One region of the Brevibacterium aurantiacum genome, then DNA from elsewhere that is predicted to be linked to it. Evidence: predicted binding sites of a transcription regulator. Region 1 holds the regulator's gene; each other region holds the start of a gene.
What was found. The regulator HrcA, encoded in region 1, represses chaperone genes, less so after heat shock. The targets are predictions, from matches to a motif close to TTNGCACTCGNNNNNNNCGAGTGCNAA.

Region 1 (2,269 bases):
TGCCCGCGACCCCGAGGCCGTGCGACCTGGGGCCGATTTCTTCTTGGCAGGGAGCTTGATGTCTACGGGTTTGCCCTCAAGCAGGAAGCCGGGCCCCAGCGGGAATGCGCGGACCTTGCCTGCACGGTCCTCGAGATTGACGACGACGCCGGCGGTGGTCTTCTCGGCGCCGACGACGGCACCGACATATCCGGTCATGGCATCCTCGAGGACCATTCCGAGTGCGAGCTCGACAGGGGTGGACTTCTTGGGCCGGTGCGAGGAAGGAGAGGAACCTGCCAGTACATCGGGTCCGTAGCGATCAAAGGTATTCACGGTCAACCACCCTAATCAAGGACTCGGCGCGATGGGCGGTGACCCGCTGGGACAGGGGCGAAAGTGAATTCGAACTGCAAGAGGCGTAGAATTGGCACTCAAGGCAGATGAGTGCCAAATGCAGCGCCGAACTCAAGGAGGGACGAATGAACGACAGCAGACGAGCACAGGTTCTGCGTGCGATCGTCGAAGACTTCGTCGCCACCAATGAACCCGTCGGTTCGAAGGCCATCGTTCAGCGCCATACGCTCGGAGTTTCGCCGGCCACGATCCGCAACGACATGGCTCACCTCGAGCAGGAGGGCTACATCGCGCAGCCCCATACCTCCGCCGGTCGGATCCCAACCGACCTGGGCTACCGGATGTTCGTTGACCGCATCGACGACTTCAAACCGCTGACCCAGGCTGAGCGGCGTGCGATCTTCCAGCTCATCGACGGAAACGGGGACCTCGATGACATGCTCGACCGTACGGTGCGAGTCCTCTCGGGTCTGACCCACCAGGTGGCCCTGATCCAGTACCCGACGGTCTCTCGCGCCACGATCAAACACATCGAGGTCGTGGGCCTGGGGCCCAACCGCATCCTCGTCGTCCTCATCACCGATGCCGGTCAGGTCGAACAGAAGGTCGTGATCACACCGGGAGTCATCGACGACGAATCACTGCGCGGAATCCGCGATGAGGTCAACACCGAATTCTCCGGCCAGAAGCTCTCAAAGGTGATGAGCACGGTCACCCCCAGCACCACGGGCGCGGTCGCCGACGGCACCGAGACAGAACCCCTCGGCGGAGCCAACTCAGTCGGCGCTGAGCTCGCCGCGGCTCTGACGCAGGTGCGAGCCGCAGTCACAGATCTTGTCATCGCCACGCGTGAAGAACGCATCATCATGGCAGGCACCGCGAACCTGGCTCGCTCCGGACGGGAGTTCGGTGAGAAGATGGCACCGATCCTCGAAGCTTTCGAAGAGCAGGTCGTACTGCTCAAGCTGCTGACATCGATGGCCGAGGACCAAGAGGAGATCAGCGTTCGGATCGGTCGTGAGAATACTCACGAGTCATTCAGCTCGACATCCCTCGTGGCCGCCGAATATGGTCATGACGCGGGCTCCTCCGCGCGATTGGCTGTGCTCGGGCCGACCCGGATGGACTATCCGACGACGATCACCGCTGTGCGAGCCGTGGCGAAGTACGTCTCCTCTGTCCTCGATCAGAGCTAGATGTACCGATCCGACAGCGCACAGCACAGCGCGAACAAGCACCACTGCGAACAGGCACGACAACGCGAACAACCCACACCACCAGGGAGAGAGAAGTTTCTGTGGCCGATCACTATGAAACACTCGGAGTGTCCAAAGACGCTTCGGCGGCTGAAATCAAATCGTCCTACCGAAAGCTGGCCCGGAAGTATCACCCCGATGTGAACCCCGGCCACGAGGATGAGTTCAAAGCCATTTCCCTTGCCTACGACGTTCTCTCCGACTCGGAGAAGCGCCGCAACTACGACATGGGCGGCGGCGAGAACGGACAGGGCTTCCCTGCCGGCGGTGGCGGCTTCGGCGGCTTCGGCGACATCTTCGAAACCTTCTTCGGCGGAGGGGCCGGCTCAGCCGGTGGCCCGATGCCGCGCACGCAGCGTGGCAAGGACGCGCTCGTGGGAGTCAACATCGACCTGGAGACCGCCGCATTCGGCGGCAACATCGACCTCGACGTCGCTACTGCCGTGGTCTGTGACACCTGTTCGGGTGCTGGAACACAGCAGGGCACCTCCGTTGAGACCTGCACCCTGTGCCACGGAGCCGGCAGCGTCCAGCGCATGACCCGGACACTGCTGGGCCAGATGGTGACTAACCAGACCTGCAACTCCTGCCACGGCTACGGCACCGTCATTCCCAACCCCTGCCTCAACTGCCAGGGAGACGGCCGCGTCCGCAAGCAGCGGACCATGAAGATCCGC
Region 2 (2,269 bases), 840 kb from region 1:
GGTGTGGACGCGAAGGGCGCCGACCTCAACGCTAAGCCGAACCAGAAGCTCAAGGAACAAGGCAATGACATTGACGTGACGACCGCTAAGGACATCACGATTGTCGCCGATGGCAAGGACCACAAGGTCTCAGCCGCAGCGGAAACCGCCAAGGAAGCCCTCGGCGAGACCAAGTTGAAGCTCGACAAGGACGACTTCATGTCCGTTCCCCTCAGCTCGAAGGTCTCCGACGGCCAGGTCCTCACCGTGAACCGTGTGAAGAACGACACGGTCAAGGAGAAGGAAGCCATCAAGGCCAAGACCGAGACCAAGAAGTCTGACTCCCTGTACCAGGGTGAGACCAAGGTCGAAGAAGAGGGTAAGGACGGCCAGAAGCAGGTCTCTTACAAGGTCAAGACCGTCAATGGCGAACAGGTGAAGAAGGAGAAGAAGGACGAGAAGGTCCTCTCCGAGCCCAAGGCCAAGGTTGTCATCGAGGGCACCAAGAAGAAGGAAGCCCCCGAAGCCCCCGCAGAGAAGCCTGACGACTCCGACAACGGTTCGGACGCCGGAACAGGCGACGGCGGCTCTGACGAAGGTTCGGGCGGCTCCGACGACGGTGACAAGAGCACCGGTGGCGGCGGCTCCGGCTCCGGTGGTGGCGACATGAGCACCCAGGAGATCAAGGACATGCTCGGCGGACCAGGATCCAAGTGGTACCAGGTTGCCAAGTGCGAGTCTGAGTTCAACCCGAAGGCTGTGAACCAGTCGAACCATGCACACTTCGGTCTGTTCCAGTTCAAGCTCCAGACATGGCAGAACATGGGAGGCAGCGGCAATCCGGTCGATGCCAGCCCGCAGGAGCAGTTCGATCGTGCCAAGAAGCTGCAGCGTGAAGCCGGCTGGAGCCAGTGGGCCTGCGCCTGATCGCAGAGCGCGACTGCTGACCTGCAGTAAGCGACATGCTGAACTGAAGCGATAAGGTCACAGACGACAGCCACAGGTACGGACCCGGAAGATCATCTTCCGGGTCCGTACCTGCATTCACGAGAGGGGCACCTTGCAGCGGAAGGTGCCCTAACTTTGCCGCCGGCAGGGTCGCCTTCGAACACCTTTCCTGGGGTTTCGGGCACCTTTCCTGGGGTTTCGCCCAGAGCGTGGACAATCCTTGGCACTCGAGTTGACCGAGTGCTAAGAGCGTTCTAAAGTCGAATTAGCACTAGCACTCAGTGAGTGCCAGTTTCATGAGACGGTCGAATCGCTCGGCACCCGCGACGACGAGAGATTCATGGCAGCAGCCGCCGTCTGACTCAAAGAAGAATTGAACCCAGCGAAGGGAGAGGGCCCGATATGTCGGTCTCCATCAAGCCACTCGAAGATCGGATTGTCATCCGTCAGGTCGAAGCAGAGCAGACTACCGCCAGTGGTCTGGTCATTCCCGAAACCGCCAAGGAAAAGCCTCAGGAAGGCGAAGTTGTCGCAGTGGGCCCAGGCCGCGTTGCTGACAATGGAAACCGCGTCCCAGTTGACGTGGCCATCGGCGACAAGGTCATCTACTCCAAGTTCGGCGGCACCGAAGTCAAGTACGCAGGAGAAGAGTTCCTCGTGCTCTCGGCTCGTGACGTGCTCGCCGTCATCGGCTGAATCCCCTGACCAACTACTTCACTGACAGGAGGACGAATGCCTAAGAATCTTGAATTCAACGACGAGGCTCGTCGTGCACTCGAAAAGGGTGTGAACATCCTCGCGGACACCGTCAAGGTGACGCTGGGACCCAAGGGCCGCAACGTTGTTCTCGACAAGAAGTGGGGCGCACCCACCATCACGAACGACGGTGTGACCATCGCTCGTGAGGTCGAGGTCGACGACCCATACGAAAACCTTGGCGCTCAGCTGGCCAAGGAAGTTGCCACCAAGACCAACGACATCGCCGGTGACGGAACCACCACCGCGACCGTCCTGGCACAGGCCTTCGTCAACGAAGGTCTGCGCAACGTCGCTGCCGGCGCCGCACCAGGTGCCCTCAAGCGCGGAATCGAAGCCGCCGTCGAGGCTGTCTCCACCGAGCTTGGAACCATCGCTCGCGATGTTCTCGACTCCTCGGAGATCGCACACGTCGCCGGTCTGTCCGCTCAGTCCGAAGAGATCGGCAAGCTCATTGCCGATGCCTTCGACAAGGTGGGCAAGGACGGCGTCATCACGATCGACGAATCCCAGGCCGCATCTGTGGAACTCGAAATCACCGAGGGAATGCAGTTCGACAAGGGTTACCTCTCGCCGCACTTCGTGA
Region 3 (2,269 bases), 1.1 Mb from region 1:
CGACATCGCCGAGCGCGGACCCGAGCCCAGCGAAGGCGGCTCCGGCGAGGGAGATTCGGCCGAAGGCGGCGCAGATTCCGGCTCGGCCGGGGCTACCGACAACAACGGCTGAGGCCCACGCGCCAGCTCGTTGTTGTTTCCAGCAGCGCATTTCTCATTCACGCCGGTGAAGTCGGTGATCGACGAAGGTTTCGTACCGGAAATGACGCCGTCGAAAACACCTTGATAACGAATTGGTAACAGTGTTGAGCGGCCGGAGGACCCGTGCGGCGCTGGGGTAGAGTTGCATCAGCTAGGCAAGCACTGCCCTTGTGTTCTATTCGTGCTTCACCGAGATCATTCTCTAGAGGTCAATGAGAGAAATCGCGGGGTCGGTTGAGTTTTACTAGCTTCCGTTGTCCGCGGCGCGGCCAGACCGGTCGCAATGGGGTGACGGAATGTCAATGACACTGCACTGTATGGAGAAGTAATGGCACAAGGTACCGTCAAATGGTTCAACGCCGAAAAGGGCTACGGATTCATCACCCTGGAAGGCAACAACCAGGACGTGTTCGTTCACTGGAGCGCAATCCAGATGGACGGCTACCGCGCTCTCGAAGAGGGCCAGCAGGTTGAGTTCGAAGTTGGAGAAGGACAAAAGGGTCCTCAGGCGGAATCCGTCACCCTCCTCTGAGACTCACGTACGTAAAGTCTTTTGATCCGCTGCGGCGGGAAGACGGTGAGAGCCCGAATCCCTCCGAGCGGGGAAAGCGCCAAGCAGGCAACTGCTTGGCGCTTTTCAGTTGTCTGGCGCACAGCGGTCCACGCAGTGGACGGCACTGAAGTTTCGCGCTGGGCCGAACCGCACAATCCCGCGGAATCCACCCGATTCGAAGGCCCCGGGAACGCGCAATATTTGCACTCGCATGGGGAGAGTGCTAAATCTAGTACTGGTGAAAACCACTGGGTTTCTCATCAGTTGTCTCGAGAGCGTGGTCCATATGTGGAATGGAACATGCGGACCCACTCTCTGCCGTCGCGGGCGTTGACGACTGCTCTGGAATCCCACTCCACTCCATCAGGGAGGATCTAAGCCACTATGGCAAAGATGATTGCATTCGACGAAGAAGCTCGTCGGGGACTCGAAGCAGGTCTCAACCAGCTTGCGGACGCGGTCAAGGTAACCCTTGGACCCCGTGGCCGCAATGTCGTGCTCGAAAAGCAGTGGGGCGCTCCCACCATCACCAACGATGGTGTCTCCATTGCCAAGGAGATCGAACTCGAGGATCCCTACGAGAAGATCGGCGCTGAGCTCGTCAAGGAAGTCGCCAAGAAGACTGACGACGTCGCAGGCGACGGCACCACCACAGCTACAGTTCTTGCTCAGGCTCTCGTCCGCGAAGGCCTGCGCAACGTGGCAGCCGGTGCTGACCCACTCAGCCTCAAGCGCGGCATCGAGAAGGCTGTTGAAGCCGTCACCGGTGTGCTGCTTGAGAACGCCATCGACATCGAGACCAAGGAACAGATCGCCGCTACCGCCGGTATCTCCGCTGGAGATCCTGCTATCGGTGAACTGATCGCCGAGGCCATCGACAAGGTCGGCAAGGAAGGCGTCGTCACCGTCGAAGAGTCCAACACATTCGGACTCGAGCTCGAACTGACCGAGGGTATGCGCTTCGACAAGGGCTACATCTCCGGTTACTTCGTGACCGACACAGATCGCCAGGAAGCTGTCCTCGAGGATCCCTACATCCTCATCGTCAACTCCAAGATCTCGAACGTGAAGGATCTGCTGCCCGTCCTTGAGAAGGTTCAGCAGTCCAACAAGCCGCTGTTCATCATCGCTGAAGACGTCGAGGGCGAAGCTCTTGCGGTTCTCGTGTTGAACAAGATCCGTGGCACCTTCAAGTCCGTGGCCGTCAAGGCTCCTGGCTTCGGAGACCGCCGCAAGGCTCAGTTGGCCGACATCGCCATCCTCACCGGTGGTCAGGTCGTGTCCGAGGAAGTCGGGCTCAAGCTCGACAACGTGACCACCGAACTGCTGGGCACCGCCCGCAAGGTTGTCATCACCAAGGACGAGACCACCATCGTCGAAGGTGCCGGAGACGCCGAGGAGATCGCAGGCCGGGTCGCACAGATCCGTGCCGAGATCGAGAACTCGGATTCGGACTACGACCGCGAGAAGCTGCAGGAACGTCTGGCCAAGCTGGCCGGCGGCGTTGCAGTCATCAAGGCCGGAGCCGCGACCGAGGTCGAGCTCAAGGAAACCAAGCACCGCATCGAAGATGCA

Region 2: a site for HrcA is predicted at 1,148-1,174, ahead of groES (co-chaperone GroES). Genes of this name have one in related genera too.
Region 3: a site for HrcA is predicted at 895-921, ahead of groL (chaperonin GroEL). Genes of this name have one in related genera too.

What each region holds. Positions count from the first base shown of each region.
Region 1 is NZ_CP025333.1:2,310,338-2,312,606, reverse strand. It holds gene CXR25_RS10780 (DUF3097 domain-containing protein) at 1-321, opposite strand, end outside; gene hrcA (heat-inducible transcriptional repressor HrcA) at 462-1,532, shown strand; gene dnaJ (molecular chaperone DnaJ) at 1,634-2,269, shown strand, end outside.
Region 2 is NZ_CP025333.1:3,154,065-3,156,333, reverse strand. It holds gene CXR25_RS14585 (resuscitation-promoting factor) at 1-906, shown strand, start outside; gene groES (co-chaperone GroES) at 1,330-1,623, shown strand; gene groL (chaperonin GroEL) at 1,660-2,269, shown strand, end outside.
Region 3 is NZ_CP025333.1:3,373,901-3,376,169, reverse strand. It holds gene CXR25_RS15640 (LytR C-terminal domain-containing protein) at 1-112, shown strand, start outside; gene CXR25_RS15635 (cold-shock protein) at 470-673, shown strand; gene groL (chaperonin GroEL) at 1,079-2,269, shown strand, end outside.